2 regions of the Sphingomonas sp. DC4900 genome follow, and region 2 is predicted to be linked to the other one. Evidence: riboswitches for the same ligand, from Rfam matches in the RefSeq annotation. Region 2 holds a riboswitch; the other holds the start of a gene.
What was found. A riboswitch is a leader RNA that binds a small molecule or an ion and turns the genes downstream of it on or off. The one in region 2 is predicted to bind glycine.
Positions count from the first base shown of each region.

Region 1: linked by a shared signal. The riboswitch ahead of ACP690_RS15970 (L-serine ammonia-lyase) and the one ahead of gcvT (glycine cleavage system aminomethyltransferase GcvT) in region 2 are both predicted to bind glycine.

Region 1 covers NZ_JAFCUK010000018.1:87-7,765, reverse strand. Annotated here, with positions in the region: gene rfbD (dTDP-4-dehydrorhamnose reductase) at 1-163, shown strand, start outside; gene rfbA (glucose-1-phosphate thymidylyltransferase RfbA) at 160-1,029, shown strand; gene ACP690_RS16000 (ribbon-helix-helix domain-containing protein) at 1,450-1,722, opposite strand; gene parA (ParA family partition ATPase) at 1,719-2,378, opposite strand; gene ACP690_RS15990 (helix-turn-helix domain-containing protein) at 2,628-3,446, opposite strand; gene ACP690_RS15985 (replication initiator protein A) at 4,105-5,040, opposite strand; gene ACP690_RS15980 (hypothetical protein) at 5,368-5,544, shown strand; gene ACP690_RS15975 (hypothetical protein) at 5,592-5,732, shown strand; glycine riboswitch at 5,785-5,872, shown strand; gene ACP690_RS15970 (L-serine ammonia-lyase) at 5,997-7,403, shown strand.
Region 2 covers NZ_JAFCUK010000020.1:16,094-23,772, forward strand. Annotated here, with positions in the region: gene gcvPA (aminomethyl-transferring glycine dehydrogenase subunit GcvPA) at 1-371, opposite strand, end outside; gene gcvH (glycine cleavage system protein GcvH) at 552-923, opposite strand; gene gcvT (glycine cleavage system aminomethyltransferase GcvT) at 944-2,146, opposite strand; glycine riboswitch at 2,309-2,400, opposite strand; gene ACP690_RS16600 (hypothetical protein) at 2,572-3,171, opposite strand; gene ispH (4-hydroxy-3-methylbut-2-enyl diphosphate reductase) at 3,324-4,301, shown strand; gene thrB (homoserine kinase) at 4,450-5,403, shown strand; gene rnhA (ribonuclease HI) at 5,400-5,855, shown strand; gene ACP690_RS16620 (YegP family protein) at 5,912-6,085, opposite strand; gene ACP690_RS16625 (NAD(P)/FAD-dependent oxidoreductase) at 6,139-7,218, opposite strand; gene ACP690_RS16630 (alpha/beta fold hydrolase) at 7,215-7,679, opposite strand, start outside.

The DNA.
Region 1 (7,679 bases), on a different contig from region 2:
GGTCGCACGCATCCCGAGCAGCGACTATCCGACGCCCGCGCGGCGCCCGGCCAATTCGCTGCTGAGCCACGCGGCGATCCACGACGCCTATGGCATCACTCCGCGCGACTGGCGCGATGCGCTTAGCGACATCCTCGACGAACTGATCGGAGCCAAACAGTGAAGGGCATCATTCTCGCCGGCGGCTCGGGCACGCGGCTTCACCCGGCGACGCTGGCGGTGAACAAGCAGCTGCTGCCCGTCTACGACAAGCCGATGATCTATTACCCGCTGTCGGTGCTGATGCTGGCGGAAATCCGGGACATCCTGATCATCTCCAGCCCCGAATTCATCGACAATTACCGCCGCCTGTTCGGTGACGGATCGGCGTTTGGCCTCGCCATGTCCTACGCCGAGCAACCGAGCCCCGATGGCCTGGCACAGGCGTTCACGATCGGCGCGGACTTCATTGGCGATGATAACGTGGCGCTGGTACTCGGCGACAACATCTTCTTCGGTGCGCACCTCACCGACCTGCTCGCCAATGCGGTCGCGCGGCCCGCGGGCGCGACGGTGTTCAGCTACCGTGTCGACGATCCCGAACGCTACGGCGTCGTCGAATTCGGTGAGGGCGGTCGCGCGATCAGCCTTGAGGAAAAGCCCGAGGCGCCCAAATCGAACCATGCGGTGACCGGCCTCTATTTCTACGACAACCGCGTCGTCGAATACGCCCGCAACCTGAAGCCTTCGGCGCGTGGCGAACTCGAGATCACGGACCTCAATCGCCTCTACATGGAAGCGGGCGACCTCTACGTCGAACAGATGGGCCGCGGCTACGCCTGGCTCGACACCGGCACGCACGACAGCCTGCTCGAGGCGGGCGAGTTCGTCCGCACGCTCCAGCACCGCCAGGGGGTGCAGGTCGCCTGCCTCGAAGAGATCGCCTTCGAGAAGGGCTTCATCGACGCCGACCAGGCGCGAACCGCCGGCGAGCGGTTCAAGAAGACGGCTTATGGGCGTGCCATCCTGAACGCTATCAACAACACCTGAGACCGCTTCCCTTGTGAGGGTCAAGCTCGGCTATCGAGTGCTATCATCGGCGTCTTGTTGCTGAGGCGGCGCAATGACCGGCGTGGCCCTGGTCTTATCGTTCATGGTCGTTCGGAAGGCCGCACCGGGATCGGCAGTAGCCTCGGGTCGATAACGTTCGATCCGCAGGTTGAGCCTATTGTCGATCCGCGATGCCACACGACTGTTGATCCGGGCCGGATTGATATTGGCAGGCTGACCCTTTGCATTAAGGCGGGCGCCATACGCGGTTGCCGTATCCCTAACCGAGCGCGTCTGAGCAACGCCTGATCCAGATACGACAACCACTGTCGACAAGACGACCGTCAGCAAGACCCGCCTTCGAAACAATCTACCGCGCATGAGGGTATGATAGCCGTCTTTGTGTGCGCACCATACCCCTTAATCCCCAATCGGGCTTTCACCATGCTTCCTCAGCACGTCGTTGAACGCCTCGGCCATCAACGCCTGGAGACTCCGCCCCTGCCGGCGCGCGAGCGTGTGCATCGCGAAGGACATTTCCGGGCTGAAGAAGCCGGCGATCTGTTTGCGGCCCTGGCGGCTCGCTGGCGTTGCCGTCTGCGTCGGGGCGGTCGCGGCCGGCGTTGCGACGGGAGCGACCGCAGGCGTCGGCGCGGCACTGCGCAGATTGGCGAAGCTGGGTTTGCGGCTCATTCGGCGGCTTTCTTTGCGGATTTGCGGGGGGTAGGCAGGCCGAGCTGTCGACATGTCCACGTGTAGATTTGTCGAATGTCGTCGGCGGCCTTGCCCGCGGGCTCGTATTCCATGACGGTGCGCCCTTCCCCGCTGGCGTGGCGATAGGCAGCGCGGTCGGGGATCTGGACGGGACAGGGCGGTGTGCCGAAGCCTTCGACCAGCTCGCCGGCCTCTTCATAGACGCGGGGCGCGTTGGGGTTGCCGGCGGTGAAGACGACATAGGCCGGCTTCTTCAGCAGCTGGACGAGCTTCGCGGTGGTCTGGATCGCCGAAAGGTCGAAGGCGCTCGGGCGGCACGGGATCAGCACCAGGTCTGCGACCTCGACCGCAGCGCGGGCCGCGCTGTCGGCATGGGGCGGTGTGTCGATGACGATGAGCTCGGCCCCCTGGCTCTGTGCCGCGGCGACCTTGGCGGCGAGGCGCGGGGGCGGGCTGTCGATCACCTCAGGCGGTGCGTCGCCGCGCCAGGCGGCCCATTGGCTCGCGGTCGCCTGCGGGTCGGTATCGATGATGAGCGCGACGCGCCCCGCATCGTGCGCCGCGGCGGCAAGGTGGATGGCGAGCGTCGTCTTCCCCGCCCCCCCCTTCTGGCTGATGATCGCGATGACTGGCATAGCCACTGCCCTACATGTCGACATGGCGACGTGGCAAGTGGTCGACATGTCGCATAGCGCACATTCCCGACCTGGCGAAGGAATTACCGTCGGCAACCGCTTGCTCCTTCTAGGGAGCATGTGACGGCGTAGCCGGCACTCCTGTCGTTGGATTGGTAGTTAGGGGTGATTCTTGTGTCTGCCTTATCTGTGTCTTCGCCGTCAGGCGGGATGTGTTGGCCGGCTAGGCCAACGCTTTATGCACCATGATCAGATTGAATCGGTAAGCGGTTGAGGCTCGTTTTGAGACTCGCAGGTTGCATCGATCCGCGCACCGAGACGCGCGAGCATGCGACCAAGCGCCCCGCCCACCGTTACCCGCGCGAGTTCGCGGCAGCTGAGGCTCGCGCGCATCGCCGCGTCCCCTTCTTGTCGGTCGGCCTCTTGCTGGATGACATCGTCGGGCAGCGGCGCCGGTCGCATCCAGCGCGGCAGATAAGCGCGCACGCTCGCCGGCAGTAGCGCACGATAGGCGTTGGAGGTCTGGCGATAGCGGGGCCCCTCCCCTGCCCCCATCCCCTGGCCCTCGTCGCGGGTGAAGCGACGCTGGCGGACGAGGAAGCCAGCCGCCTCGAGCAGCACCAGCGCGCGGGCGATCGTTGCGCGGCCGAGGCCCGTCGCCTCGGCGAGCCAGTCGTAGCTCGGGAAGACACGGCCACGGTTGAGGCGGGCAAGCGTGCAGATTTCCTCGAACACGCGCACCGCGCCGGCGGTCAGCGCAGCGAGGCGGCGTTCGGTGGCCGAAAGTGTACGCGTGCCAGCGCGCGCCTCGCGCGCCAGGCGGCGGCCGGCGTCGCGCGCGCGACGGCAGGCGGTGAGCATGCGGTCGGTCTCGCCGGGCGCGGGGACGGCGAAGAACGCCTCTTCGAACGTCCCCGCCTCGATACTGCCGCGGCGCACGGGCGCGCCGGTGCGGTGTAGCCCGCCCGATCGCGCACGTGGCGTGACCGCCGCGGTGTGGGCCGCACGCCCGCCGGCCGCACGCTCGAGTACGCGCGCACTCGCCGCGCTGAGGGCAAATGCCGTCATCTTCCTTCCCCCTTGGGGGCCGGGACCGGGGACGAAAAAGACCGTGGCGCGAAACGCGCATCCTTGCACCCGATGGGGCGGGACGGTAGGAAGAGCCCGTGAAGTGGTGATGCTTTCACGTGGAGTGACGTTTGGCGACGCCGCTCTTCAATACCCCCTCTGGGATGCCCGGCCTTCGTGCCGGGCTTTCCTTTATGTGGTCACGGCCGCTTCCTGCTTTCCGCTGCGTCGACATGACGCGCATCGCCGATCTTGTTGCAGCAATGATCCAACAACGGAAGCGACCAAGATTCGTGCTTTCGAGTATTTAAACCAGAAAAAGTTCGTGCTTTCGGATAGGAATTGCCGTTCCATTCGTGCTTTCGAGTAGAATAAGTGCGGCTCGACTTCGTGCTATCGGGTAACAATTGGCGACAATCGGGCGGATCGATGCGCCGTCATGCCCCGATCGGGGGTGCGTGATTCGGCCGCTGATTCGCGCAAAGACGCGAAAAAGGGGGTCACGCGGAGACGCGGAGGGGTAGCGCGCGCGGCAGCGCATCCCTTCCTCCCGGCCATGATAGACAGGCCGCTGGCGCGGCAGGCGCAACACCTCTGCGTCCTCCGCGCCTCCGCGTGAAAACACCCTTCTTCGCAAACCCTTCGAGGTCGACCCGCCTTACCCCTCGCGCGGTGCGTCCGCAGTCAGCGCAGGCCCGCGCGGGGTGATGACGACGCGGGCCTGGGGCGCACGCCGGCCGCGGCGCGGAGGAGCATCGCCGGCGGGGCGCGCGGCCTCGGTCTCCTCGACCAGCTCGAGGTGGTAATCGGGGATGCCGTCGGTCGCGACGATCTGCTTCAGCGCCGCCTTGAAGTTCGACAGCGGGTTCTGATAGCCGATCTGGAGCCGGAAGGTGGCAAGATCGATGTCGAGCACATTCCCCTCTTCGCAGGTCGAGCGCGCGACTTCGTAGATGCGTCGTTCGATCGGCCCTAGTTGGAAATAGGCAGCGGCATAGTCGAGCACATGACGATCGAGCAGGATCGCGCGATACAGCCAGTCACACAGCCGCACCTTGACGGCCTTGAGGCGCCGTTCGCCGCTCTTCGTCTTGCTATAGTGTAGCTTTGCTTCGGACAACCAGGAGAAGAACCCCTCCTCCCCTTCTCCACCCGCTTCGATATTGGTCTTGATCTGCGTACCCTGCAGCCGTTCCAGCGCCTCGGACAGCCGGCCATAGCTACGCGCTGAATGGTTCGAGCCGGTCGCCGAGAACAGGTCGTGCGCCGTGAAGACGAAATCCTGCTCGACCCGATCGCCCGCCTCCAGCTTCGCCGCCATCAGGCTGGCAATGTAGAGCACGATTTCCTTGTCGTAGATCGTCGCGACGCCGCTCGCCGAAGGACGCACCTCGATCGAGACGGTCGCGTGATCATAGGTAAGCGGCTTCATCCAGGCGTTTTTCGACAATGCGAAGAACGGGAACGCCATCAGCGAGCGTTCGCCGCGGATCTCGCCATGCAGTGGGCTGTCGAGCGCGAACAGATCGCGCTGGGGGATGCCGTCGGGGCCATGGGCAGGACGATTCGAAGCAGGGGTACGGGCCATGGCCATTTCCTACTCGAAAGCACGAAGATTTGGACCCCCATGCCGTTTTCACGAGGGGAAATGGGGGCAAGCCCCCAACAGTTCGTGCTTTCGAGTAGGAAATGAGGACCCGTGCGGGTTGATCCCTTCCCCCTCGTGACATGTCGGCGTGTCGACATGTCGGAAACAGGCAGATGCCCGCGGACCCGCCCTCTAGCCGTGTTCCGACTGCCGGCAAGCGGCAATCCGTCCGTGTGACACACGGTCAATAGCCCGAGACACGTCGGCACTATGCCCGGACTATCCCCCGAACGCCGCTTTCTGTATGTAAGCCCGGGTATCGGGGAGATAATCATGCCATACGAACTATGGCACAGCGCCAAGCAACCGCAGCCGTCTGCGCAAGCCTTCACCTTCGATGGCTGGTCGCATGAGCCACTGACGATCGATAAGGCAGCCAATCTGCAAGGCCCGCGCATCCAGCCAGAACCGATGACCCCCGATCGCAAAGCGGCGCGGTCGACCGTCTGACCCGTTCACCGGCGCAATCCGGTTACTCCGCATCGACGATCAACGGCATGCAACGACACGATCGGATTCGCCGCGCCGGCGAATTGCGCGCGCAAGGCCTGTCGTTGAAGGTCATCGCCAGCCGCCTTGGCGTCAGCGAGGGACAGGCCTCCAAGCTGGCGAAAGCGGCAGCCCAGCATAGAGCCTGACGCACACCGCCACGCGCCCTTGACCCCTTCCCTGCCCCGGCCGATACCCACCGCCATCGACATGGGAGAGATCGGGCACGCCCGGCGCCGAAGGAGCAACCGCCCCGGAAACTCTCAGGCAGAAGGACCATGGCGATGCGAGGATATCTGGAGAGAGGCGCGGGGGATGCTCCCCCACGTCCGCCGACGGGATAGCGATCTCAGGCACAAGCGACAGATGGGGCATGCGCACGGCCGGCATCGGAGCCGGCGATGAGGACATGCATGCACGTCGACACGTCTACACCTCTACCGCTCGACCGGGGGCTACATCGGCCGATCAGCGTCGCCGAGCTGTTCACGATCGGCATCGGGCCGTCGAGCTCGCACACCGTCGGGCCGATGCGTGCCGCGTTCGACTTCGCGCAGCGGGCGGTGGGGCAGGGGGCGGCACCGACCCGCGTCACCTGTGATCTCTTCGGTAGCCTCGCGCTGACCGGCCGCGGCCATGCGACCGACACCGCGACGATCCTGGGCCTCGCCGGCTGGGAGCCTGAAAGGCTCGATCCCGACGCCGCGCCCGGCATCCTCGCAGCGATCGCTGCGGAGGGGCGGCTGCCGCTCGCCGGCACGCATGCGATCACCTTCGCCGCCAGCGACGTCGTCTTCCACCCGCGCGAATTTCTGCCCGAGCACCCCAATGGCATGACCTTCACCGCGCAGCGCGCCGACGGCACCGCTTATACCGAGACCTATTTCTCGATCGGCGGGGGCGCGATCCTGCGCAAGGGCGCGCCAGCCTCGGCGAGCAACGTCGCGGTGCGCCACCCGTTCAGCTCGGGCGCCGAGCTGCTCGAGCTGGGCGAGGCGACCGGTCTCACCATCGCCGAGATCGTCCGCGCCAACGAGACCGCGTGGCGCGAGGCGGCCGAGACCGATGCCTTCCTCGACGCGGTGCGCGCCGCGATGCACGCCTGTATCGACCGCGGCATCGCGCAGGAGGGGATGCTGCCCGGCGGCCTGAAGGTCCGGCGCCGCGCGCGCGCGATCGAGCAGGGCCTGACCGGCTGCGTCCCCGGCAGCAACCCCGCCGAAGTGTTCGAATGGGTCAGCCTGTGGGCGCTCGCGGTCAATGAGGAGAATGCGGCGGGTGGCCGCGTCGTCACCGCGCCGACCAACGGCGCCGCGGGCGTGCTGCCTGCCGTGCTGCGCTTCTACGAAACGCTGGTCGCGCGCGACGAAACCACGCGGCGCGACGGCGCCCGCACCTTCCTGCTCACCGCCGCGGCGATCGGCATGCTGTACAAGAAGCGCGCGTCGATCTCGGCCGCCGAGATGGGCTGCCAGGGGGAGGTCGGTGTCGCCTGCTCGATGGCGGCGGGCGCGCTCGCCGCGGTGCTGGGCGGCAGCAACGCGCAGATCGAAAATGCTGCCGAGATCGGCATGGAGCACAATCTCGGCCTCACCTGCGACCCCATCGGCGGGTTGGTGCAGATCCCCTGCATCGAACGCAACACGATGGGCGCGGTCAAGGCGATCAACGCCGCCTATCTCGCGCTGCGCGGCGACGGCAGCCACGTCGTCAGCCTGGACGCGGTGATCGAGACGATGCGCCAGACCGGCGAAGACATGCGCTCGCAATATAAGGAAACCAGCCTCGGCGGGCTGGCGGTCAACGTGGTGGAATGTTGACGTGTCTATATGTCGGCGTGTCTACACATAGACAGTGACGTGGATTGAGCAGACCTGCTCAATGTCCAGCCATTACCAGTCCCGGTGCCGATGGAGCATGATCTCGTGCCCCACTGTGAGAGCTGATCATGTGGTTGCCGGCGGTTGCCGTGAATGTTGGTTGTCCGCATTGGCACGTCCCGCCATATCCCGCGACGGCGGCAAGTTCGCCGCCCTCTAAGGGGTCAGGACATAGAACGGGCACAGATATACGCTCTCATGACTGCCATCCGAGAC
Region 2 (7,679 bases):
AGGCGCGCGACCTGCGTCTGGAACTCGAACAGCATCTGCAACGTGCCCTGCGCGATCTCGGGCTGGTACGGCGTATAGGCCGTCAGGAACTCGCCGCGCTGGATCAGGTGATCGACGGTCGCAGGCACATGATGCCGATACGCCCCCGCACCGAGGAAGAAGGGCACTTCGCCCGCGACCGTGTTCGCCCGCGCGAGCTTGGCCATATGCCGCTCGACCGCGAGTTCGGTGGCGTGATTGGGCAGGCCATGGACGGGGCCGTCGAGCCGGGCAGCCTCAGGCACGTCGACGAACAGATCGTCGATGCTGGCGGCGCCGATGACGGACAGCATCGCCTCACGGTCGGTATGGGTAAGCGGCAGGTAGCGCATCATAGGCTCCTCCCCTCCCTACAAGGGAGGGGTCGGGGGTGGGTAGCGTCCTGGTGGTACGGCAAGGCTTGCCCGGCGCGGCGGCCGTATCGCAAGCACTCCACCCACCCCCAGCCCCTCCCTTACCGGGCCCCATCGAAGTATTACTTTGATGGGAGCCCTCAGGGAGGGGAGCAGGTCTTACAGCTTCGCGACGAACGCTTCGTAGGCGGTCTCGTCCATCAGCGATTCCAGCTCGGACGGATCGCTCAGCGTGATCTTGAAGAACCAACCCTCGCCTTCGGCGTCCGAGTTGACGAGGCTGGGATCGTCGGCGAGCTGGCTGTTGCCTTCCAGCACGTTGCCCGACACCGGCGAATAGACGTCCGACGCCGCCTTCACCGATTCGACAACCGCCGCCTCGTCGCCCTTCGCCAGCGCCTTGCCGTCTTCGGGAACGTCGACGAACACGATGTCGCCCAGCTGGCTCTGCGCATATTCCGAGATGCCGACCGTGCCGATGTCACCATCGACGTCGACCCATTCGTGATCTTCGGTGAAGTAACGGCTCATCTTGACTGGCTCCAGAAAGCCTACGCCTTGCGGACGTAGCGGTGGGGAACGAAAGGCATCGGGGTGACGATGCCCTCATGGATCTTGCCGCGCTGGACGAGGCGGACGGCGGTGCCGGCGCTCGCCAGATCGGCGGGGATATAGGCCATTGCGATCGGCGCGCCGACGCTGGGGGCAAAGCCGCCGCTAGTGACGCGGCCGATCACCGCGCCGTCCGCGTCGACGACGCTCGCGCCCTCGCGCACCGGCTGGCGCCCGGCGACCGACAGGCCGACGCGCTTCACCGCCGCGCCGCTCTCGCGCTCGGCGAGGATGCGGCCGGCACCGGCGAAGTCAGCCGCCTCGCGGCGGCGCTTCGACAGCGCGAAGCCCAGGTCCGCCATCACCGGCGTCGTTTCGGGATCGAGGTCATGACCATACAGCGGCAGCCCGGCTTCGAGTCGCAGCGAATCGCGCGCACCCAGGCCGATCGGCTTCACCTCGGGCTGCTCGCACAGCGCATCGGCGAAGGCCGCAGCCGCCTCGGCCGGAATCGAAATCTCGACGCCATCTTCCCCGGTATAGCCCGAACGGCTGATCCACAGCGCATGGCCGTTCCATTCGAACGCACCCGCCGTCATGAACACGAGGCTCTCGACACCCGGCACCAGCCGCGCGACCGCTTCGACCGCCTTCGGCCCCTGCACCGCGAGCAATGCCTGCTCGTCCATCAGGTTGAGCGTCACATCGTCGGGCAGCACGTCGAGCAGATAGGCGAGATCGTCATATTTGGTCGCGCCGTTGACCACGACGTAGTAGCTCGCCTCGCCGAACGGATGTGCGCCGTCTGCCGGCAACGTCGTCACCATCAGATCGTCGAGGATGCCGCCTTCGTCGTTCAGCAGCAGCGAATAGCGGATCTTGGTCGACGCCAGGCCGGCGATGTCGCCCGGCAGCACCGCTTCCAGCGCCTTGGCGATCGCCGCCGCATCCAGGCCATCCCCAGTCAGCATCACCTGCCCCATGTGGCTGACGTCGAACAGACCGGCCGAATCGCGCACCCACAGATGCTCGGCCATGATGCCTTCATACTGGACGGGCATTTCGTAGCCGGCAAACGGGACCATGCGGCCGCCGCGGGCGCGGTGCCAGGCGTCGAGCGGCAGGTGCAGGATGGCGGGTTCGTCGCCCTCGTCGATCCCATCGAGCGGGTCGGGCAGGGTTTCCGTCAGCGTCTCGCTCATCAACCGTCTCCAGATCAAGGCCACGCGACCGTTCCCGCGGGGGCGTACCCGCCGTCACGATCCGTCGAACCCCCTCTGTCACGGGAACCTGAGAGCTTTCGCCGACGCGGCCGGCTTACCCCTTCGGTGGCCCCTAGAAGGGGCGCTTTCCAGAGTATCGATAAGGCCTGCGCGGTCCGTTTGCCTGAGAGATTCCGGGGTGGTTGCTCCTTCGGCGGTCCCTTTCGTGAGGGGCTCTCTCCCGCGCATGCCCATGACGGCTCGCACCGCCATCGACATGCGCCGCTCTGGCGAGCGGGGCCGGTTTAGTCAATTGAGAAAGCGGCCGATCGGGCCAAGTTGGGCAAACGAGACGACCGCCCCATATCCCCCGTCACCCCGGAACACGTCCGGGGTGACGACGGGAAGGCGGCGACTGACCGCCCTTACCGCTGCGCGTTATACTTCAGCTGGTCGTCGGTCAGCTGGAAGCCGACGAGCGCCTCGAACGTCGCGCGCAGCACGGCGCTGCGCACCTCGGGCTTGGTCAGCGGATCGACCGCGGCATCCTCGTCGCCGGCCTTGCGCTTCTTGGTCAATTCCTCGCGCACCGACTCCGGCAGCGTCGCCGCGGCTCGGCCGATCGTGGTCGATGCAGTGCCGCTCGCCTGCGCGCGGGTCTGGCCTGCATCGAAATGCACCGTCACCGTTCCCTTGCGCTTCGCCGTCACCGCCGTGCCGCCGCGCACGATCGCGATATAATAGGGCAGCGTCACGTCGCGCGCCGCATCGGCGCGGGTGCGGCGGGCGAGCACGTCGAAGGTGATCGTCGTCGTGATGTCGTCGCCCACGTCGGCGCAGGTGCCGCGGACGTGCGTCATGTTCGCGACCACGTCGATCGCATTCTCGTCGCGGCTGGTCGCCGGATCGAACAGCGTGATGTCGCCGGTGCCCGCCGCGACGCCCACCGTCGGGCAGGCCGAACGCACGGCGGTGATGCCGCCTTCCACGATCTCGCCCTTGCCCGCGCAACCGGACAGGATCAACGCGAGGGCGCAAAGGCCGATTGCCGGGGTTTTCACGAGGACGCGTACCTTTGTCGAACGAGCAGGACCAGCGCCGGCGCGGGGCCGGCGTTGCGGCGCGCACCATAGGAACCGCCTTTCGCGCGCGCAAGCAATCGCGTAAGCGGCAGGATATGGCCTCCATCTCCGCAGACGCCGCCGCCGGCACCGCCCGGCTTCCGCTCGACCTGCTGATCGCCGCGCCGCGCGGCTTCTGCGCCGGGGTCGACCGCGCGATCCGCATCGTCGAACTCGCGATCGAAAAGCACGGCGCGCCCGTCTATGTCCGGCACGAGATCGTCCACAACAAGTTCGTCGTCGATACGCTGAAGGCGAAGGGCGCGATCTTCGTCGAAGAGCTGGACCAGGTGCCCGACGGCGTGCCCGTCGTCTTCTCCGCGCATGGCGTGCCCAAATCGGTGCCCGCCGCCGCCGAGGATCGCGGGCTGTCCTATCTCGACGCGACCTGCCCGCTGGTGTCCAAGGTCCATCGCCAGGCCGAACGGCTGGTCGATGCCGGCCGCCATATCGTCTTCATCGGCCACGCCGGCCATCCGGAGGTCATCGGCACGTTCGGCCAGGTGCCGACAGGCGCGATGTCGCTGATCGAGACGGTCGAAGACGCCGAGGCCTTCACCCCGCCCGATCCCGCCAACCTCGCCTTCCTGACGCAGACGACGCTGTCGGTCGATGATACCGCCGCGGTCGTCGCGACGCTGCAGCGCCGCTTCCCGCTGATGCAGGCGCCGCGCGGCGAGGACATCTGCTATGCGACGTCGAACCGGCAGGCCGCGGTGAAGGCGATCGCCAGCCAGTGCGATGCGATGCTGGTGATCGGCGCGCCCAATTCGTCCAACTCCGTCCGGCTCGTCGAGGTCGCGGAGCGCGAGGGCATCCCCGCGCGGCTGATCCAGCGCGCCGCCGATCTCGACTGGTCGTTCCTCGACGGCGTCGGCACGCTCGGCATCACCGCCGGCGCATCGGCGCCCGAACAGCTGGTGCGCGAGCTCGTCGACCTGCTCGCCACCCGCTACGACGTCACCGAGCGCGAGGAAGAGACGACGCGCGAAACGATCGCCTTCAAGCTGCCGCGCGGGCTGGAAGCAGCATAAGCGCTTCTCCCCTCCCTAATCAGGGAGGGGTCGGGGGTGGGTGGCGTCCAGGCGAAACGGCCACCGGGCGCCCGACGCCGCCGCACCACGAGCACGCCACCCACCCCCCAGCCCCTCCCTGAGAGGGAGGGGAGAAAGAGAGACCGTCATGGCCGTCTACACGCAGGTGTCCGCCGAATCCCTCGACGCCTTCCTGCGCCGCTACGACGATGTCGGCGATCTCGTCTCGGCCAAGGGCATCGCCGAAGGGGTGGAGAACAGCAACTATCTCGTCGACACCACCACCTCGCGCTTCATCCTGACGCTGTACGAAAAGCGCGTCGATGCAGGCGACTTGCCCTTCTTCCTCGCCCTGCTCGACCACCTCGCCGCGCGCGGTTTGCCGGTGCCGCCGGCGCTCGCCGATCGCGAAGGCATCGCGATCCAGACGCTGGAAGACCGGCCCGCCTGCCTGATCCGCTTCCTGACCGGCATCTCGCTCTCGCGCCCCACGCCGCAGCAAGCGGTCACCGCTGGCGCCGCGCTCGGCCGCATGCACGGCGCGGTTGCCGATTTCGCCGGACAGCGGCCCAACACGCTGGGGGTGGCGGACTGGCGCCCCCTGCTCGACCGCTGCGGTCACGACCTCGATGGCATCGCACCCGGCCTCTACGGCCGTATCGACACGGCGCTGGCCGCGGTCGAGGCCGCCTGGCCCCGCCATCTCGCCACCAGCGTCATCCACGCCGATCTGTTTCCCGACAATGTGCTGATGCTGGGCGACCAGGTGACCGGACTCATCGATTTCTACTTCGCCTGCAACGACATCCGCGCCTATGACGTCGCGGTGATGCACACCTCCTGGGCCTTCGATTCCATCGGCGCGCCGCTCGATGGCGTCGGCTCCGCGGTGCTCGCCGGTTATGACGCGGCGTTCGGCTTGTCCGCCGAGGAGCGCGCGGCGCTGCCCGTGCTGGCGAAGGGCGCGTGCATCCGGTTCCTGCTGACCCGCGCGTGGGACTGGCTCAATACCCCAGCCGATGCGCTGGTGACGCGCAAGGACCCACTCGCCTATCTGCGCCGCCTCGACTGGTATGACGCGCATCCGGAGGCTTTCGCATGACCGAACCGCAACTCGTCGAAATCGCCACCGACGGCGCGTGCAAGGGCAATCCGGGCCCCGGCGGCTGGGGCGCGCTGCTGCGCTTCGGCACCCACGAAAAGGAATTGTCGGGCGGCGAGACGCTCACCACCAACAATCGCATGGAATTGACCGCCGCGATCGAGGCGCTGCGCGTCCTCACCCGCCCGTGCCGCATCCGCCTGTCGACCGACAGCAAATATGTGATGGATGGCCTGACCCGCTGGATTCACGGCTGGCGCAAGAACGGCTGGCGCACCGCCGACAAGAAGCCGGTCAAGAATGCCGAACTGTGGCAGGCGCTGTTCGCCGAAACGCAGAAGCATGAGATCGAGTGGGTCTGGGTCAAGGGCCACGCCGGCCACCCCGACAACGAACGCGTCGACAAGCTCGCCAGCGATGCGGCGCTGGCAGCAAGCCGCCCGGCGAGCTGACGCCATCCCGCTCGCTACCCGGCCGCGGAGCCGGGGCGGCGGCAAGAGGCTGACCTTCAGTCCTCCTGCACCTCGGCGGCCGGCCCGTTCTTCAGGATCGAAGCGATCGCGTTGCGCGCCGAGGCACGGCTCTCATAGCCCTCGGTCCACCAGATCAACTCGTTGTTGAACTTGAACTTGGCGACGAACTCGCCCGCCTTGTTCTTCTCGATCACGAACCTGTGCGCCACGACGACACTCCCGCTGATACGATGCGCAGCGCCATAGCAAAGAAACGGGTGCGCTAGAAGCGCGTCGGCGCGTAGCGCTGCGGATCGACTCCGCTCAGCCAGTCGGGCAGGCTGCGTCCCAGCAACAGGCTCGCCGCCAGCGCGGCCGCGGCGGGCGCGGTCTGGATGCCGAAGCCGCCCTGGCCGGCGCACCAGAAAAAGCCGGGCACGTCGCGATCGAAGCCGTACACCGGCAAACGGTCCGGCGCGAAGCTGCGCAGCCCCGCCCAGCGCCGCTCGACCGCATCGACGCGCCAATCGACGACCCCCTCGAACCGTTCGATCGCGATGGCGACATCCATCTCGTCGGCAGCGGCGTCGCCTGGTTCGACCGGCGTTTCGTCATGCGGGGTCAGCCACAGCCGCCCGCCCACCTCCGGCTTGAAGTAGAAGCGCCCGCCGATGTCCTTGACGTGCGGCATCGCCGGCGGTGCGGCGGGATCGGTGCGCAGCTGCACCATCGTCCGCCGATAGGGTGCGATGCCGATCGGCCGCGCGCCCGCGCGCACCGCCACCGCATCCGCCCACGCCCCCGCCGCATCCACCAAGATGCGGGCCCGATAGGGGCCGGCCGCCGTCTCGATCGTCCATACGCCGTCCGTACGATGAGCCGCGATCAGGCCTGCCCGCGTCACGATCGCGCCGCCCGTCCGCCGGACGATGCCGAGATACGCGAGGTGCAAGGCGGCGACGTCGATATAGGCGCAACTCGGTTCGATCACGCCCAGCGTCCAGTCGGCACGCAGCCCCGGTACAAAATCGCGTGGATCGACCCGCGCCAGCGCGACCGGCGTGTCGGCGAAGGCGGCGAGCAGCGCGTCGATCGCGTCTGCACCCTCGGCGCGCCCGATATGCAGCGACCCCAGCGGCGTCAGCACGTCATGCGCGCGCAAGCCCGCCTCCGACGCGCTGGTCAGCGGCTGGATGCCCGGCCCGCCATAGGTTTCGGACCAGAAGGCCGCCGACCGACCCGTCGCATGGTATCCAGGCTGATCCTCCGCCTCGAGCAGCAGCACGCGGGCATCGCGCCCGATCGCCGCGGCAAGGCTCGCGCCGGCGATCCCTGCACCGATGATGGCGATGTCATGGATCATGCCGCCAGCCGCTTGGCGAGGAAGGCATCGATCAGCCGATAGGCCAGCAGCCGCACCCCATCCGCCTCGCGCAGGATTTCATGCGCCGATTCGGGCCCGAACCGCACCAGCTCGACATCGGGCAGCCGCCCGGCGAGCCGCACTGCGGCGGCGGGATCGACCAGACCGTCTTCGTCGGCGACCAGCATCAGGATCGGCGTCGTCAGCGTGGCGAGCCGCGGATCGGCCTGCAACCGTGCGCCAGATGCGAACGCCTTAGCCACCCATCCCCAGCTCGGCGGTCCCAGCCGCAGCGCCGGATCGCGCGCATACCAATAGGCCTCGTCCGCATAGCGTGCGTGCGAATGCGTCAGCAGCCGCTCGCGATGCCCGGCGGAGGCCGCATCGCCGCGCACCTTCCACGCCGCCCGCGTCGGATCGAGCCGCGCCAGCGCCCGCGCCAGCAGCGCGCCCAGCCGGTT